DNA from 4 places in the Thioalkalivibrio sp. AKL17 genome. Region 4 is predicted to be linked to each of the others. Evidence: predicted binding sites of a transcription regulator. Region 4 holds the regulator's gene; each other region holds the start of a gene.

Region 1 (8,127 bases), on a different contig from region 4:
TGCGTTCGGAGCAGATCTCCGAAGATGTTCGCGGGGACGCCGGCGAAGGGCCGATGGGCGTGCCGGGCGCGCTGACCAATCAGCCGCCCGCCGGGGGCGCCGTGGGCGAAGAAGAAGGCGAAGGCGCGGAAAATGGTGAGAATGGGGCGGCCGGTCAGCGCTCGGGGTCCGCGACGCGCAACTACGAGGTGGATCGTCGCATCGCCCACATCCGCGAAATGCCCGGCGGCGTCGAGCGGCTGTCGACCGCCGTGGTGGTCGATTTCCGCGAGGAAGTGGGCGAGGATGGCGAGGTCCAGCGCGTCGCACGCGACGCCGAGGAAATCGAGCGTCTGGAGAACCTGGTCCGCCAGGCGGTGGGCTTCAGCGAGCAGCGCGGGGATTCGATCAACGTGGTCAGTGCTCCGTTCGAGGCGCCGGTGGAGGAAGAAATCGTCGAGGCAGAACGCCCGTTCTGGACCCAGGCCTGGTTCATGGAGCTGGCCAAGCTCATCGGGGCGCTGATGCTGGCCCTGATCATCCTGCTGACCGTGATCCGTCCGGCCCTGAAACATCTGATGAGCGGTGCAACCGCGCGCCCGGCGCAGCAGCCGCAGGCGGAGTCGGACGAGAATCTCGCCCTGACCGACCAGAGCGGGGAATCTGCGGCCGGTGGTGGCGGTCCCAGCGGTGAGGGCTCCGCGGTGGCTTCGCTGACCGGGCCGGAAGAGGATCAGCAGGAGATGGACCTCGAGGCCGTGCGGGGGATGGTGAAGGAAGATCCCAAACGCGTGGCGCAGGTAATGAAGACCTGGTTGAACGAAGATGGCCGATAGCAAGAAGTCCAAACTGGATGGCGCGGAACGGGCGGCCGTGTTCATGATGAGCCTCGGTGAGGATTCCGCCGCCGAGGTCATGCGCCACATGGGGCCCAAGGAGGTCCAGAAGATCGGCGCGGCCATGGCCAACATGGAGCGCATCTCGCGCACCGACGTGAACGCGGTGCTGGAGGACTTCTCCGGGCACGTGCGCGAGCAGACCGCGCTGGGTATCGGCGCCGACGATTACGTGCGCAGCGTGCTGCAGAACGCGCTGGGCGAGGACAAGGCCGAGGGCCTGATCGACCGTATCCTGCTGGGACGCAACTCCAAGGGGATCGATGCCCTGAAGTGGCTGGACCCGCGCGCGATTGCCGACATGCTGCGCAACGAGCACCCGCAGATCGTCGCCATCGTGATGTCGCACGTGGACGCGGATCAGGCCGCCGAGACCCTCAGCTATCTGCCCAAGCGGGTACAGTCCGACGTGGTGATGCGCATCGCGACCCTGGACGGGGTGCAGCCCTCGGCACTGCAGGAGCTGGATGACATCCTCGACCGTCAGCTTTCCGGCAACAACACCGCCAAGACCTCGATGGTCGGCGGGGTGAAGACGGCCGCGGACATCATGAACCTGATGGACGGGTCGCGCGAGGCGGAGATCATGGATACGGTCAGCGAGATGGACCAGGATCTGGCCGGCCGTATCGAGGAGCTGATGTTCGTCTTCGACAACCTGATCGACGTCGACGACCGCGGGATCCAGACCCTGCTGCGGGAGGTGTCCACCGAATCCCTGGTGCTGGCGATGAAGGGTGCCGACGACGACCTGAAAGACAAGATCTTCAGCAACATGTCCAAACGCGCCGCCGAAATGCTGCGCGAGGACCTGGAAGCCAAGGGGCCGGTGCGCGTGTCCGAGGTCGAGGGGGCGCAGAAGGAGATCCTGCAGGTCGCTCGCCGCCTGGCGGAGAACGGTGAGATCGTGCTTGGCGGCAAGGGCGGGGAGCAGATGCTGTGAGCGTGCACGACGCCGGGTCCGCCAGCGCGGCCTCCCTGTGGGAGCCGCCGGAGTTCGACGAGAACGGCAACGAGCCGGAACAGCGGCGCCTGCCCACCGCCGCCGAGATCGAGGCGATCGAGGAAGAGGCGCGCCAGAACGGTTTCGAGCGGGGCTACGCCGAGGGCCATGAACTGGGCAAGCAGGAGGCCGAAAAGGCGGCGCGGGCGCGCGAGGAAAAGAAGCTGCGCGAGGCCGTGGCGGCCCTGGAGTCGGTGGGTCAGGGGCTCAGCGATCCGCTGGCCGATGCCGCGGATTCCCTGGAACCGGAACTCCTGTCGCTGGTGACCGCGCTGGCGCGCCAGGTGATCCGGGTGGAGCTGCAGACTCGTCCGGAGATCATCCGCGAGGTACTGGATGAGGCGATGCGGCAGCTGCCGGGGCGCAATCGCAGCGTGCGGGTCCATCTGAACCCCGAGGACCAGGCCCTGGTCGAGCAATGGGGGTCCGCGCAGGCGGGCGAGATCAGCTGGGTCCCGGACCCGGAACTGGCGCGCGGTGGCTGTCGGGTTGAGGCGGGTGCGTCCGAAGTGGATGCCAGTCTGGAGCGCCGTCTGCGGCAGGCCGTGGAGGCCATCTGGGACGGCCACGCGAACGTGCCGGACACGGATCCGGAGCCGCGCGAGCCGGTCGAGGCCCCCGCGCATGACAGGGCTGCCCCGGAGAAGCGAGAGGAACCCGGGGACGATGCGTCGGCCCGTGATGAGGAGGATCCGGCATGACCGCCAGTATTCGCGATGCCCATACACGCCAGCGCGACGGGCTCACCGCGGGCCTGCGCGAACGGCTGGAGCAGTCGCGCGGGCGGGTCGAACGGGTGGCGGCCCCGCAGTCGCAGGGGATCCTGTCGCGCGTGACCGGTCTGACCCTGGAGGCCGAGGGCCTGCGCCTGCCGCTGGGCGGCCGCGCCCTGATCCATGGCGAACGGGGCGAAACCGTGCCCGCCGAGGTCGTCGGATTCCAGAACGACCGGACGTTCCTGATGCCGGAGGAGGCGGCCGCCGGGCTGGTGCCCGGGGCCCGCATCGAGCCGGTGGACACCCAGCGTTCGGTCCCGGTGGGCAATGGCCTGCTGGGGCGGGTGATCGACGCCCGTGGCGAGCCACTGGACGGCCTCGGGCCGATCCGAACGCATGACCGCGCCACCCTCAACGGACAGCCGATCAACCCGCTGTCGCGCGCCCCGGTGCGCGAGCCTCTGGATACCGGCGTACGCGCGATCAACGCGCTGCTGTCGGTCGGGCGCGGCCAGCGGCTGGGGCTGTTCGCCGGTTCCGGCGTGGGCAAGAGCGTGCTGCTGGGGATGATGACCCGCCACACCAGCGCCGACGTGATCGTGGTCGGGCTGATCGGGGAACGCGGGCGCGAGGTCAACGACTTCATCCACGAGATCCTGGACGAGGAATCCCGCCGGCGTACGGTGGTGGTGGCGGTCCCGGCCGATCAATCGCCGCTGCTGCGCCAGCACGGGGCCTGGGTGGCGACCACGGTGGCGGAACAGTTCCGTGACCAGGGGCTGAACGTGCTGCTGCTGATGGACTCGCTGACCCGCTTCGCCCAGGGCGCGCGCGAGATCGCGATGGCCATCGGCGAACCGCCGGCCTCCAAGGGGTATGCGGCCTCGGTGTTCGCGCGCCTGCCGCAGCTGGTGGAGCGTGCCGGCAATGGTGACGTGGGCGGGGGCTCGATCACCGGATTTTATACGGTGCTGGCCGAGGGGGATGACCCCAACGATCCGATCGTGGACGCTGCGCGCGCGATCCTTGACGGGCATGTAGTGCTCTCGCGCGAGATCGCCGAGACCGGTCGCTACCCGGCCATCGATGTCGGTGCATCGATCTCGCGCGTGATGAGTGCGCTGACGACGCCCGAACACGAGAAAGCGGCACGGCGGTTCCGTGATCTGGCCGCCACCTATCAGCGCAACCGCGACCTGATCTCGGTGGGGGCCTACCGCAAGGGTGCCGATCCACACCTCGACCAGGCCGTGGCGATGCATGACCGGCTGGAGCAGTTCCTGGCGCAGGGCACGACCGAGGCGGTGGATTTTGCCACCGCGCGGGATCAGCTGATCGCACTCACCGGGGGCGGGGCATGAATCCGCAGCGCATCGAACGGCTGTTGCGCATCCGCCAGATCGGCGAGACCGAGGCGACTCGCGAACTGGGCGAACGCATTGCTCAGCTGAACGCCGCCGAGGCCCAGCGCGAGCAGCTGGAAACCTTCCAGCAGGAATACCTGGCGGCCTCCATGCCGCAGGACCCCAACACCCTCAAGTGGCTGGCCGGCATGCGGCAGAAGCTGCGCGAGGCGCTGGAACAGCAGGCCCTGCGCATCCAGGCGGCCGAAAGCCAGGTGGAGACGGCTCGCGAGCAATGGCTGGAACACCATCGCGACTGCATGTCGCTGGAAAAGCTGCTGGAACGCACGCGAGCCGAAGACCAGCGTCATCAGGCCCGGCGGCAGCAGGTGGAGCAGGACATGTGGGCGACCCGCCAGGCCTTCGCACGGGAACCGGAATCCGGTGAACGTACGGTGAACTGGCAGGAATCTTGAAAGGCACGAGTACGCAGCCCCCGCAGGGGCGGACGCGCGCGGTGCGCGCAACAGGCGAGGACGGGACATGATCGCAGCACAGGCATCGGGACAGGGGCTGGGAGCGCTGGCGCAGCTGCTCGACGGCGGCGAGGGTATGGATCGGCTCAAGGAATTGAAAGACAAGGGAAAAGGCGGGGAAGACGGTTTCCTGAAGGCACTCCGCCCGCAGCTGGAAGCGATGCTGGGCGCGCTCGGGGTGGATGATTCCGAGCTGGCCGAGCTGGATCTGGAAGGACTGATCCAGCGGTTCCAGGATCTCCTGCAGGGGCAGGATCTGACCGCTGTGGACGGCATGCAATTGCCGCCCGGCTGGCTCACCGGCGAGGAAAGTGACGGAGAGATCGACGGCCGCGAGCTGCGCAGTCTGCTGGAAGACGGGCCCGAGTCCGGAGCGGCGGGCGACGGCATCCCGGTTTCCCTGATGCGCCTGTTCCTGCAGGCCGGCCCGGAAGGGCAGAACCCGGGGTCGCGGCTGCAGGAACTTGCTCCGGGGGCGCTGACCGGCGGTGGCTCGCGTGAAGGGACCACCGAGGTCCTGGCCCAGTGGCTGACGCAGGCCTCGGAATCGGCGCGCAGCGGCCGTGAGAATGCGCAGGCACTGGCCCAGCCGGCGACCCAGGCCTCCGATGCCGAGGGCGCGCGGGGCGGCGGGATGCGGCTGGATCTGACCCGTCTGCTGCAGACTTCGGGCGATCGCCAGCTTGCGGAGCAGATCCAGATGATGGCGCAGGCCCGTGGCGGGCGCACCGAGATGAAACTGCATCCGCCTCAGCTGGGGGTCCTGGATGTGCGGGTCAGCATGGAGGGGGATCGTGCCAGCGTACAGTTCTTCAGTACCAACCCCGTGACCCGCGAGGTGCTGGAAGCGGCAATGCCGCGCCTGCGTGACAGTCTGGCCGACAGCGGGCTCGAGCTCGCCGATGCCTCGGTGTCGGATGAACCGCCGGAGGATTCCACCGATACGGAGATGGCCGGCGACGGTTACGGCGGCGGGGATGAGCCCGGTGTCGCCACGGGTGCGGATGGCGAAGGGAGCGATGAAGAAGAAGGCCCCGTCGCCCCCGGCAGCACCCTTTCCTTCCTCAACCGTCGGGTGGACCTCTTTGCCTGAGGCCCGTTCCGGCAGACCGCCCGCCAGAATTTCGACGCGTCGCTCGGACGAACAACCGGTTCGTTGACGCATGAATCGGGCGGCGCCTTGACCCCGCGGGGTGTCTTTTCCACTGAAAAGACCACAACCTTCTGTTTCTAAAATAATCTTTGTTCATGGCACCGCGCTTGCTTGGGTTCGGGCAGCGAATCCACGCAACGCGGGTGTGTCATGGCGGAGAAGGAAGTCGAACTCGAGAACAAGGGGGGCGGCGGCAAGAAATGGATGATCATCATCCTCCTGGTCGTCGCCGTTCTGCTCGCCGGCGGCGGAGGCGCGGCCGCCTGGTTTCTGCTGTCTCAGGAGGCTGACGAAACGGCGGAAGATCTGCCGCCCGAGCGCCACTATTCATCGCTCGATCCCATGACGGTGAACATCGATGCCCCGGGAAGCGTGCAGTTCCTGCGCGTGCAGATCGGTCTGGTGTCCACCGACCCGGCGGTCCTGGAAGCCGTGGAGGATCATCTTCCCGTAGTCCGCAACGACATCCTCGGCGTCCTCTCGGATCAGGAATATACCGAGCTGAACACGCGGGAAGGCAAGGAAGCGCTGGCGGAGGACCTGACGGCCACCGTCCGTGCGATCCTGGAGTCGCGCGAAGCGCCCTTCGATCTGGAGCGCGTGGTGTTCACCGAACTGGTCATGCAGTAAGGCGCGCGTCATGGCACAGCAAACCGACATCCTGAGCCAGGACGAGATCGACGCGCTGCTGCACGGCGTCGATGCCGGTGACGTCGAGACCGAGGAGGAAGAGTTCCCCAGCGACGGTCAGGCGCGCGAATTCAACTTTGCTACCCAGGACCGGATCGTGCGCGGGCGCATGCCCACGCTCGAGATGATCAACGAGCGCTTTGCCCGGCATCTGCGCGTGCGGCTGTTCAACATGCTGCGGCGTTCGGCCGAGATCTCGGTCAGCGGCACCCGGCTGACCAAGTTTTCCGAGTACATGCACTCGCTGTTCGTGCCCACCAGCCTGAACCTGGTGCGCGCGCATCCACTGCATGGCACCGGACTGTTCGTGTTCGATCCCAAGCTGGTGTTCATCCTGGTGGACAACTTCTTCGGCGGCGACGGGCGCTTCTACACCCGCATCGAGGGCCGTGACTTCACCCCGATGGAAATGCGGGTGGTGCACAGCATCCTCGAGGGCGCGTTCGAGGACATGACCAAGGCCTGGGAGCCGGTCATGGACATCGACTTCGAGTTCCTCAACTCCGAGGTCAATCCCCAGTTCGCGAACATCGTGAGCCCCACCGAGATCGTGGTGATCAACGAATTCCACATCGAGCTGGATGGCGGCGGCGGCAATCTCCACGTGACGCTGCCGTATTCGATGATCGAACCGATCCGCGAGCAGCTGGATACCGGTATCCAGTCGGATCGCTCCGATGTCGATCAGCGCTGGATGAACGCCCTGCGGGAAGAGGTTCAGGACGCGGACGTGGAGATCGCCTCGGTGCTCACCGAGGCGGAGGTCACCGTGCAGGAGCTGCTGGACATCAAGCCGGGCGACATCATTCCGGTGGACATCCCCGAAGAAGTCACTCTGAAGGTCGAGGATATCCCGCTGCTGCGCGGCAAGTTCGGGGTTTCGAATGGCCAGAACGCGATCAAGATCAACGGTCGCGTACAACGATAGGGAAGAGGACAGGACGATGGCAGACGACGACAAGCGTCCGGATCAGGAAACCGAACAGGGCGACGGCGAGGAGTCGGTGGATCAGGATGCCCTGGCCGATGAATGGGCTGCGGCCCTGGCGGAGCAGGATGACAGCTCCGGGGGCGAGGCGGAGGACCCCGACGCACTGTTGGCCCAGGCGCAGTCCAATTCGCACGAGAGCGATGCGGCCAACGCCGCGTCCACCGGCACCGGCGGCCGCAGCAAGGCGGCTGCCGGGGGCGAAAAGGAACGCAAGCACAAGCCGGATCCCAACGCACAGCCACTGGAACCGGATGAACTGACCGATTCCGGGGGCGGCGAAGAAGAAGACGTGAATCTGGACATGGTGCTGGACGTGCCGGTGACCATCTCCATGGAGATCGGCCGCACCCGCATCCCGATCCGTAACCTTCTGCAGCTCAACCAGGGTTCGGTCGTGGAGCTGGAACGCCTGGCCGGGGAGCCGCTGGACGTGCTGGTCAACGGGACCCTGATCGCGCACGGCGAGGTCGTGGTGGTGAACGAGAAATTCGGGATCCGCCTGACCGACGTGATCAGCCCCAGCGAACGCATCCGGAAGCTGAAATAGTCATGTGCTCGCGTGTTCTTCCCGGATCGCTCTGGCTGCTGGCGCTGCTGCCGGCCGGCGCCCTGGCCGACGAGGACGGCGGCGCAATGAACGCTGCGGCCTACCTGACGCAGCTGATTGGCGGGCTGATGATCGTGATCGTGGCGATCGTGGTGCTGGCCTGGGTGCTCCGGCGCACCCAGGGGAGCGTGGGCCACGGTCGGCAGATGATCGATGTCCAGTCGGTCCGCTCGGTGGGTGCCCGTGAACGGCTGATGCTGGTTCGCGTGGGTG
Region 2 (6,809 bases), on a different contig from region 4:
CTTCCTGTCGCGCAGAGGGCTGCGCTCCTACAGGATGTCCGGCCCCATCGTAGGAGGCCAGCCCCTGGCCGATCGGGCCTTGTTCGGCTTCCTGTCGCGCAGAGGGCTGCGCTCCTACAGGATGTCCGGGCCCATCGTAGGAGGCCAGCCCCTGGCCGATGGGGCCTGTCCGGAACCCCAATCGCCCAGGGGGCTGGGCTCCTACAGGTGAGGTTCGCGCCTCTGGCGGGTCACGGGGATCAAGCGGCCCTGGATCGCAGGAGTGGCCATGCGCCCTGTTTGGATGCTTCGAGGATCACGACTTCGACGATCGTTCCGTCTTCTGCGTAGCTCACATGGGTATTCCAGTCCTGCGAGCATTCGCGCGTGATCGGCTTGTCCGAGAGGTGGAGCACGAGAACGTCGTCCGCTTCGTCATACGTGGTGCGCATCGTCATTCTCTCCAGTCAAAGTGGTGCATAACGGTTTTGACCACCAACTGCTCCTCAAGGATCACGGCTGCACAGATAAGATTATCGGACCGCCCCTCGAAGTGTTTCGCCACCCAAAGCCGTATCTCGTCCTTGTAACGCAAGTCGCCGCGCTCAAGCAATTCCAGGAGGTCGGCTTCGGAGATACCGCGCTGCTTCATTCGTTCTTGCGCGTGGCGCGTTACGGTCACCCGCCGTTCAAATCTCTGGGAATGCATTCCATTGCCTTCGGTCAAGGCCCGATCGGCCAGGGGGCTGGCCTCCTACGGCAACCCGGCACCCCGTAGGAGGCCGGCCCTCCGGCCGATTGGGGTCTGGACAGGCCCGATCGGCCAGGGGGCTGGCCTCCTGCGGCAACCCGGCACCCCGTAGGAGGCCGGCCCTCCGGCCGATTGGGGTTCCGGACGGGCCCGATCGGCCAGAGGGCTGGCCTCCTACGGAGCGTTAATCGTTGTTGAACAGGTCGCGGGTGTAGATCTTGTGGGTCTGGTCGCGGATGTCGTCGGTGATGCGGTTGGCGACGATCACGTCGGCCTCGCGCTTGAACTGTTCGAGGTCGCGGATGACCCGGGAGCGGTAGAACTCGTCGTCCGGAAGCTCCGGCTCGTAGACGATCACCTCGATACCCTTGGCCTTGATGCGCTTCATCACGCCCTGGATGGCGGAGGCGCGGAAGTTGTCGGAGCCGCTCTTCATCACCAGGCGGTAGATGCCGACCACCTTCGGGTTACGGGCGATCACGGCATCGGCCACGAAGTCCTTGCGCGTGCGGTTGGCGTCGACGATGGCCTTGACGATGTTATTGGGGATCTCGTCGTAGTTGGCCAGCAGCTGCTTGGTGTCCTTGGGCAGGCAGTAGCCGCCGTAGCCGAAGGAAGGGTTGTTGTAGTGGCTGCCGATGCGCGGGTCCAGGCACACGCCCTCGATGATCTGCCGGGTGTCCAGGCCGTGGGTCTCGGCGTAGCTGTCCAGTTCGTTGAAGTAGGCGACGCGCATGGCGAGATAGGTGTTGGCGAACAGCTTGATCGCCTCGGCCTCGGTGGAGTTGGTGAACAGGATCGGGGTGTCGTCGTCCACGGCGCCTTCGGCCAGCAGGTTGGCGAAGGTTTCGGCGCGATCGGACTGTTCACCGACGATGATCCGCGAGGGGTGCAGGTTGTCGTACAGCGCCCGGCCCTCGCGCAGGAACTCGGGCGAGAACACGACGTTGTCGGTCTCCATCTGCGCCTTGATCTCGCGCGTGTAGCCGACTGGAACGGTGGATTTAATGACCATCGTCGCGTGCGGGTTGATGGCCAGCACGTCGCGGATGACGGATTCGACCGAGCGGGTATTGAAGTAGTTGGTCTGCGGGTCGTAGTCGGTGGGCGTGGCGATGATGATGAACTCCGCGCCCTGGTAAGCCTGCTGCGGGTCCAGGGTCGCGGTCAGGTTCAGGGAGCCGTTGCCCAGGAACTCCTCGATCTCGGCATCGATGATCGGCGATTCGCCCCGGTTGATCTTTTCGACCTTCTCCGGCACCACGTCCAGCGCCACCACCTCGTGGTGCTGCGCCAGCAGCACGGCATTCGACAGGCCCACATAACCGGTTCCGGCCACTGCAATCTTCATTCCGTCATCCTTCCTGGTCTGTTTTAATTTCCCGCCCCCGTAGGAGGCCGGCCCCCTGGCCGATCGGGCCCGGGACACCCCCATCGCGCAGAGGGCTGCGCTCCTACAACACCGTAGGAGGCCGGCCCTCCGGCCGATCGGGCCCGGGGCACGCCCCATCGCGCAGGGGGCTGCGCTCCTACAACACCGTAGGAGGCCGGCCCTCCGGCCGATCGGGCCCGGGACACGCCCCATCGCGCAGGGGGCTGCGCTCCTACAACACCGTAGGAGGCCGGCCCTCCGGCCGATCGGGCCCGGGACACGCCCCATCGCGCAGGGGGCTGCGCTCCTACAACACGGCCCCATCGGCCAGGGGGCTGGCCTCCTACCGGCTCTGCCTCAGCTCTTCCTCCAGCGCCGCGATCTCCGCCTGAATGGCGGCATGCTCCTCGCGCTTGCGCTGGAGGAACGCACGGGCCAGCCGGGCCTTTTCCGCCACGCCATGCGGGGTAAGCTTGTACAGGTAGCGGGTCTTGTTCTCACTGCGGGCAAAGTTACCCGCCTTGACCCAGCCCTTGTCGATGAGCGCCCTCAGAGAATAATGCGCACTGCCCACCGACACCCCCAGCCGTTCCGCCAGTTCGCGCTGGCTCAGCTCGGGATGGTCCTGAAGGATCTTCAGAATTCGGTACTGGATCTCGTCTCGCTGCAATTCACCGCCTTCGAGGGGCTTTCGGCACGTCGGTGCCGGGATACGCGGGGGATCCGGACGGCGGCGCACGGCCGGCGCCGTTCACCCCCTGAACGAATGGAGCATATTGGACCATACCCCCCGTGGACCGGCAAGGACACATCGCCCATCGTGGGAGCACGCCCGCACGCGAACAGCCTCCCCACCCGCCTGTAGGAGCCTGCTTGCAGGCGAACAGCCGGAGCCCGGGCGAACGCACGTCCGGTTCGCGGCCGAGGCCGCTCCTACGGTGCCCCACCGCCCGTCTGTAGGAGCCTGCTTGCAGGCGAACCGGCGCGAACCGCCCCTACCGCAGGATCAGCGCGTCACCGCTGGGCTCCACCTCCACCCGATCGAGGAAGGTCCGCCCCAGGCGCGCCCGGTGGATGTGATCGTCCGGCACGATCACCGCGCTCACGCCACTGCGGCGGATGCCACCCACCCGCACTTCATCCAGCGTGACGCGGCGGGCGTTCACGCGGCCGCGCTCGGTACGCAGGTGCACGGTATTGCCGGCGTCGGCGTCCACCCCGACGCGTTCGGCGTCGCGCTCGCGCAGCATCACCGATTCGGCCTCGCGGTCCACCTCCATGGTGATGGCCCGGCCGTTCACGCCCACGGTCAGGCTGTGCACCCCGCGCGAATCGGTGTACACGGTGACCCCGGGGCCGACGGCTTTCCCTGCGGCACCACCCGCTCCACCCGTCACGCCACCACGCGAAGCCCCCGCCCCGCGGTCCAGCCAGCGGGTCTCCCCCGCGAACTCCACCTGCACACGCCCGCCGCCCGCCTGCAGCACCCGAACCCCGCCGGGACCGCTCTCGCCCTCGGCCACCACGGCCCGCTCGCCGTCCACGGAGATCACCGCTTGCCCATCGAATACCGCGTGGACGGTGATCTCACCCGCAGACAGTGGGGCGACCTGGAGAAACCCCAAACACAGGAGCCACCCGAGGCGACCACCCCAACCCGACGCGAGCTTACTCATGTAATGAGCCCCCCATACCCGGTTACGCGCCCACGCGTGTGCGCAAGGCCAGGGCAAAACGAGGACACGATCATGGTCGATTGGCACTGCCCCGGGAGTTCATTTGGATCACTCTTCGACACATCCTCTCGGGAGGTGCCGCTCGGCCATGTCGTCGGCTGCGGCGCAGTACCAGCCGGCCACGTTGCCGTCATCCGCATAATCCGCATTCTTCGGCCGGAACGTCATGCTCGTGTCCCCGAGCGCCGAGTTGTCCCCATCCCAGCGAATTATGATCGTCAGGCCATCATCCTCGTCGTTTTCCAGCTCCACTTCACGGATATACTTCGCTGGCTCGAAATCATAGCCATCCGTATTCATGCCCTCCAGGCTCCTTCCCTGAGCCACCCTTTCCGCCACGTCCTGGCGCAACCCGGCGGTAATCGTCACACCCTCGGCGGCCTGCGCCCGCGCGGTGTATTCCATATAGGCCGGAACCGCGATCGCGGCCAGGATGCCGATGATCGCCACAACGATCATCAATTCGATCAACGTGAAGCCCTGCGTCGTCCTGCCTGTCATGGTGACTCTCTCCTCGAAGCCCGATAAATGCCTTATGGATTGCCCGGAGCAGCCGACCCTGCAGAGGCCTCTGCACCAGCGCTCAAGCTACAAAAAGCATTTCATGTGCCAAAAATGAGGAGTCAGACACATTTTCTGAAACAAAAAAGGCCGCCCCGAAGGGCGGCCTTTCTCACCGTGCCGAAGAAGACTCCGGCTGACGCTTCACTGCCCTAGATCAGTCGTCGCGGCAACCACCCGGGAGGTGATTTTCGGCCATGTCACCATCTTCGGCGCAGATCCAGTTCGGCGCAGATCCAGCCCGCAATGTTGTTATTCTCGGCGTCCGCATCGTCATCCCAGTCACGGGGATACAGCAGCATATCACCCGACAGGCCCGAATTCTCCGAATCCCAAGTGATAGTAATCGTCGGCCCATCAGCGCCGTCATGAGCATACTCGATAGAGTCGATATATTCACCGCGTTCGAGTTCGGTCACATCAGGCGAAAAATCGACGGTACGACCGGTGGCCACACGCTCAGCGATATCGGTGCGGAGGCCGGAGGTTACGGAAAGTCCTTCTGCCGCCTGGGCACGAGCGGTGTAGTCCTGATAGGCCGGCAGCGCGATGGCGGCCAGGATGCCGATGATCGCGACGACGATCATCAGTTCGATCAGGGTGAAGCCCTTTTGGGCGGAGCGATGCATTTTCTGCATGGTATGTCTCCTTGACATGGATTAGCGGGACCAGAGTCCAGCCACCTTTGGGTAGCCACCCGGAGTCATGCATCACCCATGCCAAAATAATGAAAATGCCTATCTTTCTGTTTATGCGGGATTTCACTTGCGAAGCCCGCTCCAACAGGGGTGACGAATTTCGTCACTCCCAGCAGGGTGACAAATCTCGTCACCCGAGGTGACAAAGCGTGTCACCTACAAGGGGCCTACCCGGTCCTCTGCCCCTCCAGCCGTTCGATATCGTCTTCTCCCAGATAATCCCCCGTCTGCACCTCGATCACCTCCAGCGGCCCCGGACCCGGGTTCGCCAGGCGGTGGATCCCGTGGACGGGGATGTAGGTGGACTGATCCTCGTGCAGGTCGAACACCTGCTCGCCGCGCGTGACGCGGGCGGTGCCGGCGACCACGATCCAGTGTTCGGCGCGGTGGCGGTGGCGCTGCAGGGAGAGCCGCGCGCCGGGGCGTACGTGCAGGTGTTTGACCTGGTAGCGCTCGCCGGTCTCCATGCTGCGGTAGTGGCCCCAGGGGCGGTGCACGGTGGGGTACTGGTGCACCTCGGGGCGGGACTGTTCGCGCAGGCGTTCGACCAGGGCGCGCAGTTCGGGGAGCCTGTCGCGGGGTGCGGCGAACACGGCATCCGGGGTGGCGATCACGGCAGTCTCCTGCAGGCCGAGGGCGGCGACGAGGGTGTCGTGGCCTTCCACCAGGCTGCGGGTGCAGTCTTCCAGTACGGTGTCGCCGCGGGTGTGGTTGCCCTGTGCGTCCGGGGCCTGCAGGGCGGCCAGCGCCTCCCAGGAGCCGATGTCGGTCCAGCCGGCGTCCAGTGGGGTGACGGCGGCGGCCTCGGTGGCTTCCATCACGGCGTAGTCGATGGAGCGCGCGGGGGCCTGGCGGAAGGCCTCGGGGTCGGGGCGGAGGAAGTCGAGGTCGTGCCGGGCGCCGGCGATGGCGGCGCGCGCGGCGCGCGGGATGTCGGGGGCGTGGCGTTCGAGTTCGGCCAGTACGCGCGAGGCGCGGAACAGGAAGATGCCGGCGTTCCACAGGTAGCCGCCCTCTTCCAGGTAGCGCCGGGCGGTGGCGGCGTCGGGCTTTTCGGTAAAGCGGGCCACGCGGGCGCCACCGTCGCCCAGTGACTCGCCGCGGCGGATGTAGCCGTAGCCGGTCTCGGGGCGCTCGGGGGAAACGCCGAAGGTGACGAGGTAGCCTTCTTCGGCCAGCGGGGTCGCGCGGGCCACGGCCGCGTGGAAGTCGCGGGTGCAGGCGATGTAGTGGTCGGCGGGCAGGATCAGCAGCAGCGGGTCGCGGCCCGCGGCTTCTTCACAGGCGGCGGCCAGGGCGATGGCGGGGGCGGTATTGCGGCCCTCGGGTTCCAGCATCAGTGGCGGCAGGTCGGTGTGGCCGGCGCTGCGGAGCTGTTCGGCGGCGAGGAAGCGGTGTTCGGCGCCGACGAGGACGCGGGCGGGGGCGAAGCGTGGGGCGGGGTCCGGGGCGGGCTCCGCAGCAGACTCCGGGGGGATCGGCCAGGGGGCTGGCCTCCTACAACCAAACCCTGCCCGGTAGGAGGCCGGCCCTCCGGCCGATCGGGCGCCGGAGCTGGTCGGCCGGAGGGCCGGCCTCCCGCGGGGCGTGGTCGAGCCGGGGGAGGCACTGGTTACGCGGGCGAGTGTCTGCTGCAGGAGCGTCGGGCCATCGGCATGCGGCAGGGCCAGGAACTGCTTGGGATGCGCCTCGCGCGAGAGCGGCCACAGGCG
Region 3 (8,127 bases), on a different contig from region 4:
CCTCGACACCCAGGGGGCGAAATACGGAATCCTCGGCGAGAGCCCCGCCCTGCGCAGCGTCCTCAAGCAGGTCCACCGCATCGCCGACACCCAGGCCACGGTGCTGATCACCGGCGACTCCGGGACCGGCAAGGAAAAGATCGCGCGCATGATCCACCGGATCAGCCAGCGCAACGCGCGACCGTTCATCTCCCTGAACTGTGCCGCGATCCCGGCCGACCTGCTGGAATCGGAACTGTTCGGCCACGAGAAAGGGGCCTTCACGGGGGCCTCCAGCGCCAAGACCGGCAAGATCGCCCTGGCCGACGGCGGCACCCTGTTCCTCGACGAGATCGGCGACATGCCGGAGGCGCTGCAGTCCAAGATCCTGCGCGTGCTGCAGGAACGGGTCGTGCAGCCGATCGGGGGATCGCGCGACATCCCGGTGGACGTGCGCGTGGTCGCCGCCACCCACAAGGACCTGCAGAAAGCGGTCAATGCCGGGGAATTCCGGCTCGATCTGTTCTACCGCCTCAACGTGATCCCGCTGCACATGCCCGCGCTGCGCGATCGCGCCAGCGACATTCGCCTGCTCTCACGGCACTTTCTCGACCGTTACACCCACGTCCATGGCTGGAACGTGGTCCTGGACGACGGGGTGATGGAGCGTCTGGAGACCTTCGACTGGCCGGGCAACATCCGCCAGCTGGAGAACGTGCTGGAACGCGCGGTGCTGCTCTCCAGCGAGGGCCGCATCGGCACCGCCCTGATCGACGAGATCCTGCACGAAGAATCGCGCATCAGCCCGGGGCTGCACGCCAGCGGTCCCGCCGCTTCCCCGCAACCGGACGCCGCACCATCGCCGGACACCCCGGCCTTTCCCGGCACGCACGGCAACGAGGCGCACTCCGACGGGGCGGCCGGCCCCGGCATCGTCCGCCCCTACCGCCGCGTGCACGCCTCCGAGGCCGACCAGCTGCGGGACGCCATCGAACGCAGCGGCGGCAACAAGACCCGTGCCGCCATGGACCTGGGCCTCACCCCGCGCCAGCTGCGCTACCGCCTGAAGAAACTGGGACTGGCCTGAGACCCCGGTGCGGACATTGTCGACACTTTGTCCGCACCGGGAGCGGACAAAGTGTCCGCCTCACCCGACCCGTGCTCCCGTACGGCCGTCCCGGAGCGGATCCGGTGAACGGCGTCCAGCTGGCACGGGATCTGCAGAGCATTGGGTGGCAACACTGATCCGACACCAACCGGGAGGCCACCATGACCCTCAGCAAGACCGAAATGACCGCCACCATCCTCGAAGCCAAGGAGAGCCGGTCCGCGACCTGGGCCGGCATCGCCGAGGCCACCGGCCTGCACGAGGTCTACGTGACCTCGGCCTGCTACGGCATGAATCACCTCGACGCCGAGGCGGCCGACCGGCTCACCGCGTTTCTCGACCTGGGCCCCGACGTGTCGAAGGCCCTGCAGGCGTTCCCGCACAAGCACTGGGACAAGACCATCCCGACCGACCCGGTGATCTACCGCTTCTACGAGGCAATCAACGTGTACGGTGACACCATGAAGGCGCTGATCCACGAAAAGTTCGGCGACGGCATCATGAGCGCCATCGACTTCACCATGGACATCGACAAGGTCGAGGACCCGAAGGGGGATCGGGTGAAGATCACCTGGAACGGCAAGTTCCTGCCCTACAAGAGCTGGTGAACACCGGCCACTCGCCCCCTTGCCCGCCCGTGGCCGTGGCCCGGGCGGGGCTCTGCCAGCCTTTCCTCCCTGCCCTCCCTGCATTTCCCTGCCCCTCGCGGGCACGAAAGGTTCCCGAATCAAACCGTTGTCTGCACGTACGAGCATCCACTGCCCGGTTCGTAGTAGGCTGACCGGCATGCAATGGTTGCCCCGCACCCTCGTCCTGGCCGTGATGCTGCTCCCGTCCCTCCCGGGCGCGGTCGCCGGCGCTCCGGATGGGGCCACGACGGTGGACATCGGTGTGCTCGCGGTGCGCGAGGCAAGTGCAGCCGAGGCCCGCTGGCAACCGACCGCGGACTACCTGACCGAGGCCGTCGGCGAGGATTTCGGCGTCCATTTCCGCATGCGGGCGATGAACTACCCCGAGCTGGAAGACGCGGCTGCGGGGGAAGAGATCGATTTCGTTCTCACCAATACCGGGCACTACGTCCAGCTGGAATACGCCCACGGCATCAGCCGCCTGACCACACTGATCGCGTCACACGAAGGCGAACCGGTCCGGCTGTTCGGCGGCGTCATCTTCACGCGCGCCGACCGCGACGACATCACCGCGCTGGAGGACATCGCCGGCCAGCACCTGTTCGCGGTGCAGGAAGGTTCGCTGGGTGGCTGGCATGCCGGGCACGAGGCCCTGCTGGATGCCGGCGTGGATCCGCGCGAGGATCTCGCCGAACTGACTTTCACCGACATGCCACATGACCGCGTGGTCGAGGCCGTGCTCGACGGCCGCGCGGACGCCGGCACGGTCCGCACCGGCGTGCTCGACCGCATGGCCGGGGCCGGGGCGTTCGAACCCGGCGAGCTGCGGGTGCTGGAACCGCGCGACACCCCCGGCTTTCCGTTCGAGCACACCACCCGCCTGTTCCCGGAATGGCCGTTCTCGCGCATGGAACATGCCGACGAAGCCCTGGCCAACGCGGTGACCGTGGCCCTGCTGGAGATGCCGGAGGGTCACCCGGCAAGCGGGGCCGGCGAATATTTCGGCTGGGCCGCGCCCCTGTCCTACGCCCCGGCACATGACCTGCTGGAACGTCTGGGCGCCCCGCCCTACGAACGCAACCCGGCCCTGGACCCGCTGCTCTACTGGCGCGAGAACCCGGCGGTCACCATCGCCTTGCTGCTGGGGCTGCTGGCGCTGATGGCTGCGGCGACCATGCGCTACCACCGGATCAACCGTGACCTCGGGCGCGAGGTGCAGCAGCGCCGCGAGGCCGAGACCCGCCTGCGCCGGCACGAGGCGGAGCTGGCGCATCGCGCCAGCCACGATCCGCTGACCGACCTGCCCAACCGGGTGCTGCTGACCCAGCGCATGCGTTCGGCGATCAACACCAGTGCCGAAGATGGCGGGCGGGTCGCGATCCTGTTCCTGGATCTCGACCGTTTCAAGACCATCAACGACAGCCTCGGTCACCAGGTCGGCGACGAACTCCTGAAGATCCTCGCCGACAGGCTCAAGGACCGGGTACGGGCCAACACCATCGCCCGCCTGGGCGGCGACGAGTTCATCGTCCTGCTGGACGATGTCGAATCGCTGGAGGCCCTCGAGGAGCGGGCCCGGGAGATCCTGGCGGTGATCGCCGAGCCCTTCGCGGTGGGCGGGTGGCGCTCGCTGCAGGTCGGAGGCTCGCTGGGGATCACTCTGTTCCCCGATAACGGCGGGTCGCCCGAGGCCCTGATCACCCAGGCGGACGCGGCCATGTACCGCGCCAAGGCCCAGGGCCGCAACACCTACAGCTTCTACAGCGAGGACCTCACCGCCGCCGCCAGCGAGCGCCTGGAGACCGAAAATCATCTGCGCGAGGCCCTGAAGAACGGCCATCTCGAGGTGTTCTACCAGCCGCAGATCGACCTGCGCGAACGCCGCGTGTCCGGGGTCGAGGCGCTGGTACGCTGGCGCGACCCGGACAAGGGGCTGATCTCGCCCGGACGCTTCATCCCGGTGGCCGAGGAAACCGGCCTGATCAGCCCGCTGGGCGAGTTCGTCCTGCGCGAGGCCTGCCGCCAGGTGGTGGAATGGGACCGGCAGGGCCTGCCGGAGCTGTCACTGGCGGTGAACCTCTCGGCCCACCAGATGAACGACCCCGCACTGGTCGCGCGCGTGCGCGAGGTGCTGGATTCCACCGGGATGGACCCCGGGCGTCTGGTGCTGGAGATGACCGAAACCACCCTGATCCAGGCCGAGGGCTCGCGCGAGGTCCTGCTGCAGCTGAAGGGCCTGGGCGTGGCGCTGGCCATCGACGACTTCGGCACCGGGTACTCCTCGCTGGCCTACCTCAAGCGCTTCAACATCGACTGGCTCAAGATCGACCGGGCCTTCGTCCAGGATCTGCCGCACGACCCCAACGATGCCGAACTGACCGTAACCATCATCAACATGGCCCACAACCTGGGGCTGGAAGTGCTGGCCGAGGGGGTCGAGACCGAAGACCAGCGCAGCTTCCTCCAGACCCGCTACTGCGATGCCTGGCAGGGCTTTCTGTGCAGCCCGCCGGTCCCGGCGAACGAGCTGCCGCAGCTGCTGGAAGACTGCGAGGGCGGGGTGGCCGCCGCCGGCGTCCCGCGCTGAGGAAAACGCCGAGGGACTCGCCGAAACCCGGGTCGGCGCCGGTCAGCGGGCAAAATCCGCCAGATGCACCGGCTGGCGACGCGGCCCCCAGTCCCCCGGCCGCGCCTCGAACACCCCGGCGACGGCCGCCCCGCAGGCATTGCAGCAGCCATCGGCGGTGAGGTTCCAGTCCGACAGCCGGTACCAGTCGCGCCCGATCAGCCGTTGCCCGCAGGAAGGACACCAGGTGCTCTGCCCGTCGCGGTCGTGCACGTTCCCCGTATACACGTGATGCAGCCCCCGCTCGCGGGCGATGTTGCGCGCCCGTTGCAGGGTCTCCGGCGGCGTGCGCGGATGGTCGGTCATGCGGAAATCGGGGTGGAAGGCGGTGAAGTGCATGGGCACTTCCGGACCCAGATGCCGGTACACCCAGTCGGCCATCGCCACGATCTCGGGATCGCTGTCGTTCTCTCCGGGGATCAGCAGGGTGGTGATCTCGGTCCACACGTCGGTCTCGTGTACCAGCCATTCCAGGGTATCCAGCACCGGCTGCAGATGCGCGCCGGTCAGGCGGTGGTAGAAGCGCTCGGTAAATGCCTTGAGATCCACGTTGGCCGCATCCATCGCGGAGAAGAACTCGCCGCGCGCGGCCTCGGTGATGTAGCCCGCGGTGACCGCCACCGTGCGGATCCCGCGCGCACGACAGGCCGCCGCCACGTCGATCGCGTATTCGTGGAAGATCACCGGATCGTTGTAGGTGAACGCCACCGAGCGGCATTCCAGCTCCTCGGCCGCCCGCGCGATGGTCTCCGGATCCGCCCGGTCGGCCAGGGTATCGACCTCGCGCGACTTGCTGATGTCCCAGTTCTGGCAGAACTTGCAGGCCAGGTTGCAGCCGGCGGTCCCGAACGACAGCACCGGCGTCCCGGGCAGGAAATGGTTCAGCGGTTTCTTCTCGATCGGATCCACGCAGTAACCGGAAGAGCGCCCGTAGCTGGTCAGCACGACCTCGTCGTCCAGCCGGGCGCGCACGAAACAGGCGCCGCGCTGCCCCTCCTTCAGCTTGCAGAAACGCGGGCACAGATCGCACTGCACACGGCCATCGTCGAGGGCGTGCCAATAGCGGGTGGACACCGTGAAGGCGTCATGCTGCGGGGTATCGGTGGTACGGCTCATACCCTTGAATGTGGGCGCCGCGGCGCCACAATTCAAGTTACGAACACCGAGATATTGTGGAGTGAACATGTCCGCCACCGCCGCCATCCGCGAACCCGCCGTCGCCGGGCGCTTCTACCCCGCCGATGCCGCCACCCTGCGGCAGATGGTGGAGGGCTTTCTCGCCGAGGTGTCGCCGCCGGAGGCGGATGCTCCGGCGCCCCGGGCGATCGTCGCCCCGCATGCCGGTTTCCCGTTCTCCGGGCCGGTCGCGGCGGCAGCCTACGCCCGAGTGCGTCCGCTGGCCGGCCGCATCCGGCGCGTGGTCCTGCTCGGGCCCTCGCACCGCGTGCCGTTTCGCGGGATCGCCACCACCGACAGCGCGTACTACCGCAGCCCGCTGGGCGACATCCCCGTGGACCGCGAGGCCGTGAATGCCCTCGCCGGGCTGCCCGGCGTGCAGTCCCTGGACGCCGCCCACGGCCCGGAACACAGCCTGGAGGCGCAGCTGCCGTTCCTGCAGGTGGCCCTCGAGGACTTCCGCCTGATCCCGCTGGTCGTCGGCGATGCGTCCCCGGACCAGGTCGAGGCGGTGCTCGACCGGCTGTGGGACGACCCCGGCACGCTGGTGGTGGTGAGTTCGGACCTGTCGCATTTCCACGACGAGGCGACCGCGCAGCGCCTGGACGCGGCCACCCAGCAGGTCATCGAGCGCATGGATGACACCGCGCTGGGGCCGGAAGACGCCTGCGGCTGCCGCCCGCTGGCCGGGCTGCTGCGGGCCGCGCGACGCCGCGGACTGGGCATCACCACCCTGGACCGGCGCACCTCGGCGGATACCGCCGGACCGCGCGACCAGGTGGTGGGTTACGGCGCCTGGGCCCTGCAATGACGGTCCCGTTCGAACCCGATACTCCGGCGCGTGAACGGCTGACCGGACTGGCCCGCGACGCCATCCGCCACGCCGCCGGTGACGGCCCCGCGCCCGAGCTCCTCGCGGAGGCGGAACCCGCGCCCCTGAATGCCCCCGGGGCGAGCTTCGTGACCCTCAAGTGCGGGGGTGAGCTGCGTGGCTGCATCGGCTCGCTGGAAGCGCGCCGTCCGCTGGCGGAAGACGTGCTGCACAACGCGGTCGCCGCGGCCACCCGCGACCCGCGCTTCCCGCCACTAACCGCGCCCGAACTGGCAGGACTGGAGTACTCGGTGACCCTGCTGGGGCCGTCCGAGCCACTGGAGGCCACCAGTCGCCACACCCTGCTGGACCGGCTGCGCCCGCGCGAGGACGGGCTGATCCTGCAGGCGGGGCCGCGGCGCGCCACCTTCCTCCCGGCGGTCTGGGAATCCCTGCCCGATCCGGAGGCCTTCGTCGACGCCCTGCTGCGCAAGGCCGGCCTGCCGCGCCATCCGTGGCCCGAGGGCCTGCAGGCCTGGCGCTACGGCTCGCTGGAGTTCCCCGGACGCATGGATACGCGCAATGACTCATAGCGCCCGCGCATGCGATCCAGCAGCACCAGCATCGCCGGGGTGAACAGCAGGGTCAGCGGGGTCGCGAACAGCAGCCCGCCGGCGATCGCCGTTGCCAGCTGGATCCAGAAGCCCGTCACCGGTGCACCGATGTAGAAATCCCGGCCGGCGAAATCCACGGTCCAGGCCAGCACCATCGGCAGCAGGCCGAGGATGGTGGTGATCGCGGTCAAAAGTACCGGCCGCATGCGCTGCGCCGCCGCCCGCAGGGCCGCCTCGTGCGCCGTCAGGCCGCGACCGCGCTGTTCGTTGTAGTTGTCGATCAGCACGATGTTGTTGTTGACCACGATCCCCGCCAGCGCCAGCACGCCGATCCCGCTCATCACGATGCCGAACGGCTCGCCGCGCGCCAGCAGCGCCAGCAGCACTCCGGCGGTGGAGAACACGATGGCGGACATCACCAGCAGCGCCTGGGAGAACCGATTGAACTGGGTGACCATCATCGCCAGCATCAGGAACAGCGACATCGCGAAGGCCCCCAGCAGGAAGCGCGCGGCCTCCTCCTGCTCCTCGGCCTCGCCGCGGAACCGGATCTCCACCGCGTCATCCAGCTCGAGGGTGTCCAGCCGTGCCTGCAGCGCCCGCACCCGTTCGTCCACCAGGTAACCGGGCGCGGCATCCGCCTCGATGGTGTAGGCGCGCTGGCCGTCGAGGCGCTTGATCAGCCCGGTGGCCGGGACCGGCACCAGCTCGGCGAAATTCGCCAGCGGCACCAGCCCGCCCGGCGCCGGCAGGTTGAGATTGGCCAGCTGCTGCAGGTGGCGCTGCTCGGCCGGCAGCCGCAGGCGGATGTCCACCTCCTCGTCGGTGAAATCGGGGCGCCAGCTCCCCAGCAGGATGCCGTCGGTCAGCAGCTGCACGCCGTCGCCCAGCAGTGGCACGTCCACACCAAAACGCGCCGCCTGCTCGCGGTCGAAGCGCACCTCCAGCTCCACCCCGGGCAGCGGCAAGTCGTCGCCGATGTCCTCGAAGCCCCCCAGTTCGTCCATCTGCGCGCGGATCTCGCGGATCACCGGCGGGATGCGCCCGGGCTGCTCGCCGGAGGCGACGATGCGGATCGGCCGGCCCTCGCCCGGGCCGTGTTCCTGCGCCCGGAACTGCAGCCGCAGTCCGGGCAGATCCGCGGTGCGCTCGCGCAATTCGGCGATGACCGCCTCCGCCGGCGG
Region 4 (8,127 bases):
CCCTTTCGCTGGTTACCCTGCCGCTGTGGTTCGCCCTGGCCGGCGGTCTTCTGGGGGGATGAGCCTCAGGATTCCTCGCCGAAGCGGTCCGCGACCAGTTCGGTCAGGGCATCCAGCGCCGCCTCGGCATCCTCTGCGCCGTCGGTGCGGATCGTGATCTCCGAGCCCTGCGCGGCGGCCAGCATCATCACCCCCATGATGCTCTTGCCGTTCACTTCCTGTTCGTTGCGTGCGACGGTGACGTCGGCGGTGTACTGGCTGGCGAGGCCGACGAACTTCGCGGCGGCCCGGGCATGCATGCCCAGCCGGTTAACGATGGGAACTGCGCGCTGCGGCATCGCTGGATTCCTGGTCGCAGAGAAGGATTCCGTCATGGCCCCCGGACAGCGCCTTGTTGACCAGTTCGCTCAGGGGCAGATGGCGGTAGTTGAGTACGCGGACGAGCATCGGCAGGTTGACGCCCGCGATCACGCGCGCGTTGTGTCCGCGCGCCACGCGGCTGGCCACGTTGGCCGGCGTGGAGCCGAACATGTCGGTCAGGACCAGCACACCGGCACCGCTGTCGAGGGTTTCCATGCGGGCGCGCGCCTGCGCCTGAATATCGTCCGGATCGTCGCTTTGCGACATCGCCATGGACTCGCAGTCCTCGGGCAGGTCTCCCAGCATGCTCTGCGCGGTCTGCAGGAGTGTGTCGCCCAGGTTTTGATGCGTGATCAGGATCAGACCGACGCCCATGGAACTACTCCGTTTCAGGGGAGAGAGAATCGAGCTCGCGATGACGGGTGCTAACAGTAACATGTTCCCGCTCGCGCCACGCAGCCGCCAGCCGTTCCACCAGGTAGACCGAGCGGTGGCGCCCGCCGGTGCAGCCGATGGAGACCGTGGCATAGCTGCGATGGTCCGCCACCAGCCGCGGGATCCAGGTGTCGAGGAAGCCGTGGATGGATTCGAGCATCGCCCCGACCTCGCCGTGGCTGTCGAGGAAACCCGCCACCGCCGGATCCAGCCCGGTCAGCGGCGCCAGTTCACGCTCGTAGTGGGGGTTGGGCAGACAGCGCACGTCGAACACGAAATCGGAATCCAGCGGCGAGCCGTGCTTGAAGCCGAAGGACTGGAACAGCAGGGACAGGCCGGCGGTCTCGCGGCTGCCGACCCGGCCCCGCAGCGTGCGCGCGAGGTCATGCATCGACAGCCGGCTGGTGTCCACGGTCAGGTCGGCCTCCACCGCCACGTGCCCCAGCCAGGTCCGTTCCATGCCGATCGCTTCCACCAGCGGGATGCCGTCGCGAGCCAGCGGATGCCGCCTGCGGGTCAGGTGGTAGCGGCGCAGCAGGACCTCGTCGGAGGCATTGAGGAACAGCACCTCGACCTCCAGGCCCGATCCGCGCAGCTCGCCCAGCAGCTTGCCGAAGCCGCTGAGGGCGTCGAGGCCCGAACGGACGTCCACGCCCACGGCCAGGTGGCGGTCACCGCCGGTGTCGTAATGGCCGCTGCGGACCTTCTCCACCAGTTCCGGCAGCATCGGCAGCGGAAGGTTGTCGACGCAGAAGTAGCCGGCGTCCTCCAGGGTATGCAGGGCGACGGTCTTGCCGGAACCCGACAGACCACTGACCAGCAGCAGACGCATGTCGGTCAGCCCTCGGGATCGGGGTTGGGGACCGTGGTGCTGGGCCCGCCGATGTGGAAGATGGACTCCTCCTGCTGATCCTCGCCCATCTGGCGCCGCTGGCGGGCGCGCAGGTCGTCCCCGGCGATGTAGCCCTGCATGTGCAGCAGGTGATTGCGGACCGCGGCCTCGATCATGACCGCGATGTTGCGCCCCGGCGCCACCGGCAGGCTGATCAGCGGGATGCGCAGGCCGAGGATCTCGCTTTCGCCGCGACGCCCGTTCAGACGATCGTCCGGCACCGGCGAGGGCTCGTTGTGGTCGCGCAGATCGATGATCAGGCGCAGATATTTGCCGCCCTTGATCGCCGAGTCGCCGTACATCGCGCGGATGTTGAGCACGCCCAGGCCGCGCACCTCGAGCAGGTCCTGGAGCAGGGCGGGGCAGTGTCCGCGCACGATATCGGGGGCAATGCGCGCGAATTCGGGGGCATCATCGGCGATCAGCCGATGGCCCCGTGAGATCAGTTCCAGCGCTACCTCGCTCTTGCCGACGCTCGACGCCCCCGAGATCAGCACGCCGATCCCGAGGATCTCCATGAACACCCCGTGGCGCACCTCGAAATGAGCGAGGCGCTGCTGCAGGAAATAGCGGAGCAGGGCGATGACTTCGTGCGAGGAGGTGCGAGTGCACAGTATCACTGGTAGAGGGTCGTCACCAGCGTGGGGCATGCGCGGGAACGGGCAGGTGTCCTCGGCGAAAATCACCATGGTGGTGCCGGTGCGGGCCATCTCCAGCACAAGGTGGTCACGCTGTTCGTCGGACAGGCCGGCGATGTAGCGGGCCTCGTAGTCGCCGATGACCTGGATGCGGTTGGGGCGGATCAGGTTGAGATGGCCGGCCAGCGGCAGGTCGCCATCGCCGACTCCCAGGAGTTCGCGGTCGCCCGCGGCCTCCTCCCCGTGGACGTAGCGCAGGTCCAGACGGCTCCCCATCGCCCGCGTGAGCGCGGCGATGGTGATGTTGCTCGCGGTGCCGTCGCCTGCCGCCTCCGCCCGGTCGGCCATGGTCAGGTGTCTCCCAGGGCCCGGGTGAGGGCCTGCTGGACCCCCGCGCTGTCCGCGGCGCGCCGGATGCCGGCGAGGGTGTCCGGCTGCGACAGGCCGCGTGCGAGCTGGGCCAGCAGGTCCAGGTGTTCGCTGGTGGCCTCTTCCGGCACCAGCAGGGCGATCAGGATGTCCACCGGTTCGTGGTCCATGGCCTCGAAATCCACGCCCTGATCCAGACGCAGGACCGCGATGCGGGGCGTATCCAGCTCGGCCAGACGGCCGTGCGGAATCGCCACGCCATGGCCGAGCCCGGTGGAGCCCAGTTTTTCGCGGGCCGACATGGCTTCGAACGCGGCGCTGGCCGCCAGCCCGTCCGCGGCCCCGTCCACCAGCAGATCGGCGAGGGTTTCCAGCGCTCGTTTCTTGCTGGAGCAGTCGGCTTCCAGTCCGATGCGCTCCGGGGTGATGAGCTCGGCCGGGTTCATCGGTTTACGGGGTCTGTTCGCGGTTGCGCTGGTGGCCTTCGGCGCGATGATGGTCCTTGACCTTCTCCTTGTGCTTGATCAGCTGGCGGTCGACCTTGTCGATCAGGCCGTCGATGGCGGCGTACATGTCGTCGTGGCTGGCCTCGGCGTGGATGTGGTTGCCGGTGACCTGCAGATTCGCTTCCGCCTTGTTGTGCAGCTTCTGCGTCTTCTCGTGGGTCAGCACCACGTGCACGTCGATCACCTTGTCGAAGTGGCGTTCCAGCTTCTGGAATTTCTCGTTGACGTAGTCGCGCAGGGCGTCGGTGATTTCGACGTGGTGTCCGGTGAGGTTGATCTGCATGGGTCAGGCTCCTTTCGGTTTGCTTCCGGTCGGCATGGCGGCCATCTGGCGGCGTTCGCTGGAGGATGGCAGGTTCATGCCCTCCCGGTATTTGGCCACGGTACGTCGGGCCACGTTGATGCCCCGATCCGCCAGGATCTGGGCGAGGCGGGAATCGCTGAGCGGTTTGCCCGGCGTTTCCTCTTCGATGAGTTCGCGGATCATGGCACGAATCGCGGTCGCGGAGCATTCCCCGCCGTCGCTGGTGCCCACGTGACTGGAGAAGAAATACTTGAATTCGAACACTCCGCGGGGGGTGTGCATGTATTTCTGCGTGGTCACCCGCGAGATCGTGGACTCGTGCATCTCCAGGGCTTCGGCGATGTCGCGCAGGATCAGCGGCTGCATCGCCACCTCGCCGTGTTCCAGGAACCCCTGCTGGCGTTCGACGATCGCTCGCGCTACGCGCAGCAGGGTGTCGTTGCGGCTGTGCAGGCTCTTGATGAACCACCGCGCCTCCTGCAGCTGGTCGCGCATGAATGCGCTGTCGCGGGCATCGGAGACCTGGCGGACCATGCCGGCGTAGAGGTCGTTGACGCGAATGCGCGGGGCGATCTCGGGATTCAGGTCGACCTGCCAGCCCTGGTCGGTATGACGCACGTAGACATCCGGGACCACGTATTCCGGCGGCGTCTCGCTGATCTGGGCGCCGGGGCGCGGGTTGAGCGTACGGATCAGGTCCAGGGCCGCGGCCAGCTCGTCGGCATCGCGCACGCCGCTCTGGCGCTGCAGTGCCTTGTAGTCACGCCGGGCAAGGGCGTCCATGCCGTGTTCCAGGACCGCGCGCGCGGCTTCGCGCGAGGGCGCGTCCGGCGCCAGCTCGCCCAGCTGGACCTCCAGGCACTCGCGCAGATCCAGCGACCCGACCCCGAGGGGGTCGCAGTGCTGCAGCCAGTGGCGCACTGCCTCCACCTCGTCGGTGCCGACCGGGGTGTCCTCGCCCTGACTGATGGTGTCGGCCAGGGTCTCGACGTCCCCCTCGAGGTAACCGTCGCCGTTGATGGTGTCGATCAGGGCGGCGCCGATGCGCTGGTCACGCGGGGTCAGGTGCGACAGATGCAGCTGCCACAGCAGGTGGTCCTGCAGGCCACCGCCATCGTCGTCCGAGGTGTTTTCCAGGGGATCGCGGTCGTCCAGTCCGCGCGGGCTGGCGCTGGCGTCGTAGATGTCTTCCCAGCGGGTGTCGGTCACCAGTTCGTCGGGGATGACATCCTCCGAACCGCCGGCGTCCACCGTTTCGCCGGTGCCGGCGGCGGCATCGCTGGCGGTCTCGTTCTCGCCCTCGGTGCCGGGGTCCGGGGTTTCTTCGCCATCGGCGCCGAGTTCGTCGTCCTCGGCCTGTTCCAGCATGGGGTTGCTTTCCAGCGCCTGCTGGATCTCGGCCTGGAGCTCCAGCGTCGAGAGCTGCAACAGCCGGATGGCCTGCTGCAGCTGCGGCGTCATGGTCAGCGTCTGACCGAGCTGCAGGTTCAGCCCGGGCTTCAGCATGAGTTGGGAGAGGCGTTGTTCACCATAAGTGAATAGTAATCCCTTGTTGTGGCCTTGTGCACCGGCCGGATGTGGCGATCGGTGTCACAGGCGGAAATTTTCGCCGAGGTAGACCTCGCGCACGCGGGCATCGTCCAGCAGTTCCTCCGGCGTTCCCGCGCTCAGAAGGTGCCCCTCGCTGAGGATGTAGGCGCGGTGGCAGATGCCCAGGGTCTCGCGCACGTTGTGGTCCGAGATTAGTACGCCGATGCCGCGTTCGGCCAGGTGGCGGATCACTTCCTGGATCTCGCTGACCGAGATCGGGTCGACCCCGGCGAAGGGTTCGTCCAGGCAGATAAACCGCGGATCACCGGCCAGCGCACGGGCGATCTCGGCGCGCCGCCGTTCGCCTCCGGACAACGCGATGCCGGGGCTGTGGCGCACGGTTTCGAGCTGGAATTCCTCGATCAGGGCATCGCCGATGCGGCGGCGCTCGTGGCGGTCCAGTCCGGGCCGCAGTTCCAGCACTGCCTGCAGGTTGTCCTGGACCGACAGGCGGCGGAAGATCGAGGCCTCCTGCGGGAGATAGCCCAGCCCGGCGCGGGCGCGTTCGTGGATGGGGGCCTGCGTGATGTCGCGCCCGCCCAGGGTGATGCGCCCGGTATTGGGCCGGATCAGGCCGACCAGACTGTAGAAACAGGTGGTCTTGCCGGCCCCGTTGGGTCCCAGCAGGCCGACCACCTCGCCGGGCACCAGGTCCACGTCCATTGCGTCCAGCACGGTACGCTGGCCATAGCGCTTGCTCAGCTCGCGGGCGACCAGATGGCCGTCGGCCGCGGGCCTCATGGATCGTCCTCGCGTGGCTGCAGGCGGATGTGCACGCGCTCGTCGTCGGTGTCGCCGCGTTCCGCGCGGATCACGTCGCGCTCGAGGTCATAGGTGATGCGCTGCCCGCGGGCATCCTCGGCGGCGGTGATGACGCGCGCCCGTTCGGTCAGGATCACGCGTTCCTCGTCGAGGAAATAGTCGATGCGCAGCCCTTCGGCGATGCGCATCTCGCCGGTCTCGGGATCGGGCGACTCCAGGCGTGCGGGCTCGCCGTGGGCCTCGATCTCGTAGGGGCGGCGCTCGCGCATGTGCACGATCACGCGGTCTGCTTCCAGCGTGGCATCGCCGCGCACCACGATTACGTCGCCGGTGTAGGTGCCGGTGCCCGCGCGTTCGTCCATCTCGGCGTGGTCCGCGGTGATCTCCACCGGCAGGGCATCCTCGCGGCCGGTCGCCGGCGGGGCCGCCAGGATCAGTGCGAGTACGCCCGCTACGGCAAGCAGCGGGGCCGGTCGGCGGATGCCCGCGCGGCGATGTTCGGTTGTGGCCGGGTTCATTCCGGGCGGTCCTCCTGCGGCAGGTCGCTGTACAGCGTGTAGACCTCGGCGAGCAGTTCAATGGTATCCGCTTGCGGGTCGGCGCGCAGGCCGGTACCCCGCTGGAACAGTCCCGGCTGTTCCAGAGTGCTCGACGCCGACGAGGTCGTCAGCCGGGTGTCCAGCGCCACGCGCACGTCGCGCGACTCGATCACCGTGCGCACGCGCTCGTTGCGTTCGGGGCTCACGCCGCGGGTGTGGCCGAAGGTATGCAGCAGTTCGCGATCGGGCTGATGCGCCGCGCGCGGGGCCCGCCAGGTCCAGTTCAGGCCCCGCTGGTCCAGCAGATCCAGCTCCGGGTCATCGATGAACTGGACCGCATCCCGGTCGTATTCGCGCAGCCGCGCCCCCTGCAGGCGGTGGGTGGGCCGCCCGTCCTCGCCAGTGACATGCGCGGTAAACCCCTCGATCTGCAGCGTGGGTTCGGCGTCGGCCGCGGGTTCGGCAGGCGGCTCGGCCGCTGTCGGCCCGGCGAGCAGGAGCCCGGTGGTCAGCAGCCAGGCGGCGAGCAGGGCGCGACGCGGATCCGGGCTCATGCGTGCAGGTAGCTTTCGAGCACGGCCTCGAGGCGGCCGCGCGCGGCCAGCAGGTCCTCGCAGACTTCGCGCACCGCGCCGCGCCCGCCACCGGCCGTGGTGACCCACTGCGCGTGCTGGCGCACGAACGGATGGGCGTCGCCGACCGCGATGCCCAGGGCAACCCTGCGCATCGCCGGCAGATCGACCACGTCGTCGCCCACGAACGCGGCCTCGGCGGCGCGGTGCCCGGTCTGCTCCAGCAATTGCGCCAGCGCGGCGCCCTTGTCCCGCCGGCCCTGGATGCAGTGACGGATGCCCAGATCCCGCAGGCGATGCTCCACGACCGCCGACTGCCGCCCGGTGAGGATTGCGACCTCCAGCCCGTCGTCCATGGCCATGCGCAGGCCGTGGCCGTCGCGGCTGTGGAAGGCCTTGTACTGTTCGCCACCGTCGCCGAGAAACAGCGCGCCGTCGGTCAGCACGCCGTCGACGTCCAGGATCAACAGTCGGGTGGTCCGCTGCAGGGTGGAAAGGTCGGTTTCGGTGTTCATCAGGCCACCCCCGCGCGCAGCAGGTCGTGCATGTTGATGACCCCCTGCAGGCGGCGGTCGGCGTCGGCCACCGGCAGGGCGTTGATCCGGCGGCTCTCCATCATCTCCAGGGCCTCGGCCGCCAGCCAGTCGGCACCGGCGGTGTGGCCGTCGCGGGTCATGACCTCGCCGATGGTCAGGCTGTCGAGGCTGTGGCCGAGGTCCAGGGTGCGGCGCAGGTCGCCGTCGGTGAAGACCCCCAGGATCCGGTCCTCCGGGTCGCTGACGATCACCAGCCCCAGCCCCTTGCGGGTGATCTCGAACAGCGCATCCTTCAGCGGCGCGTCTGGTGCGATGCGCGGGATCGCTTCGCCGGTATGCATGATGTCGCCGACGTGGATCAGCAGGCGACGCCCGAGGCGGCCGCCGGGATGCGAGCGGGCGAAGTCGTTCGCGGTGAAGCCGCGCGCGTCCAGCACCGCCACCGCCAGGGCATCGCTCATCGCCAGGGCCGCGGTGGTGCTGGAGGTCGGCGCCAGCCCCAGCGGGCAGGCCTCGTGTTCCACGCTGACATCCAGGTGTACGCTGGCATCGGTGCCCAGGCGCGAGCCGGGGTTGCCGGTCATCGCGATCAGCGGGACGTCCAGGCGTCGGATCAGCGGCAGG

Evidence for each region. Region 4 encodes sigma-54, which starts transcription at its own class of promoters, with help from an activator protein. Its sites were predicted from a motif close to TGGCANGNTNCNTGCTT; they were not measured.
Region 1: a site for sigma-54 is predicted at 5,723-5,739, ahead of fliL (flagellar basal body-associated protein FliL). Genes of this name have one in related genera too.
Region 2: a site for sigma-54 is predicted at 4,434-4,450, ahead of D577_RS0112015 (pilin). Genes of this name have one in related genera too.
Region 3: a site for sigma-54 is predicted at 1,187-1,203, ahead of cynS (cyanase). Genes of this name have one in related genera too.

The regions. Positions count from the first base shown of each region.
Region 1 is NZ_KB898764.1:448,501-456,627, forward strand. It holds gene fliF (flagellar basal-body MS-ring/collar protein FliF) at 1-815, shown strand, start outside; gene fliG (flagellar motor switch protein FliG) at 805-1,818, shown strand; gene D577_RS0102050 (FliH/SctL family protein) at 1,815-2,579, shown strand; gene D577_RS0102055 (FliI/YscN family ATPase) at 2,576-3,955, shown strand; gene fliJ (flagellar export protein FliJ) at 3,952-4,413, shown strand; gene D577_RS0102065 (flagellar hook-length control protein FliK) at 4,481-5,566, shown strand; gene fliL (flagellar basal body-associated protein FliL) at 5,777-6,256, shown strand; gene fliM (flagellar motor switch protein FliM) at 6,267-7,244, shown strand; gene fliN (flagellar motor switch protein FliN) at 7,261-7,854, shown strand; gene fliO (flagellar biosynthetic protein FliO) at 7,857-8,127, shown strand, end outside.
Region 2 is NZ_KB898770.1:518-7,326, reverse strand. It holds gene D577_RS0112040 (DUF2283 domain-containing protein) at 240-431, opposite strand; gene D577_RS0112035 (DUF4258 domain-containing protein) at 434-688, opposite strand; gene D577_RS0112030 (nucleotide sugar dehydrogenase) at 915-2,081, opposite strand; gene D577_RS0112025 (MarR family EPS-associated transcriptional regulator) at 2,446-2,772, opposite strand; gene D577_RS0112020 (TIGR02281 family clan AA aspartic protease) at 3,098-3,655, opposite strand; gene D577_RS0112015 (pilin) at 3,887-4,339, opposite strand; gene D577_RS0112010 (prepilin-type N-terminal cleavage/methylation domain-containing protein) at 4,600-5,028, opposite strand; gene D577_RS0112005 (mannose-1-phosphate guanylyltransferase/mannose-6-phosphate isomerase) at 5,265-6,809, opposite strand, start outside.
Region 3 is NZ_KB898769.1:20,541-28,667, reverse strand. It holds gene D577_RS0111700 (sigma-54-dependent Fis family transcriptional regulator) at 1-1,066, shown strand, start outside; gene cynS (cyanase) at 1,249-1,695, shown strand; gene D577_RS0111690 (EAL domain-containing protein) at 1,874-4,303, shown strand; gene amrS (AmmeMemoRadiSam system radical SAM enzyme) at 4,346-5,458, opposite strand; gene amrB (AmmeMemoRadiSam system protein B) at 5,526-6,329, shown strand; gene amrA (AmmeMemoRadiSam system protein A) at 6,326-6,922, shown strand; gene D577_RS0111670 (efflux RND transporter permease subunit) at 6,871-8,127, opposite strand, start outside.
Region 4 is NZ_KB898768.1:55,750-63,876, reverse strand. It holds gene D577_RS0110420 (AEC family transporter) at 1-62, shown strand, start outside; gene D577_RS0110415 (HPr family phosphocarrier protein) at 66-338, opposite strand; gene D577_RS0110410 (PTS sugar transporter subunit IIA) at 310-735, opposite strand; gene rapZ (RNase adapter RapZ) at 740-1,627, opposite strand; gene hprK (HPr(Ser) kinase/phosphatase) at 1,633-2,673, opposite strand; gene D577_RS0110395 (PTS sugar transporter subunit IIA) at 2,676-3,140, opposite strand; gene hpf (ribosome hibernation-promoting factor, HPF/YfiA family) at 3,145-3,483, opposite strand; gene D577_RS0110385 (RNA polymerase factor sigma-54) at 3,487-5,010, opposite strand; gene lptB (LPS export ABC transporter ATP-binding protein) at 5,095-5,835, opposite strand; gene lptA (lipopolysaccharide transport periplasmic protein LptA) at 5,832-6,374, opposite strand; gene lptC (LPS export ABC transporter periplasmic protein LptC) at 6,371-6,949, opposite strand; gene D577_RS0110365 (HAD family hydrolase) at 6,946-7,482, opposite strand; gene D577_RS0110360 (KpsF/GutQ family sugar-phosphate isomerase) at 7,482-8,127, opposite strand, start outside.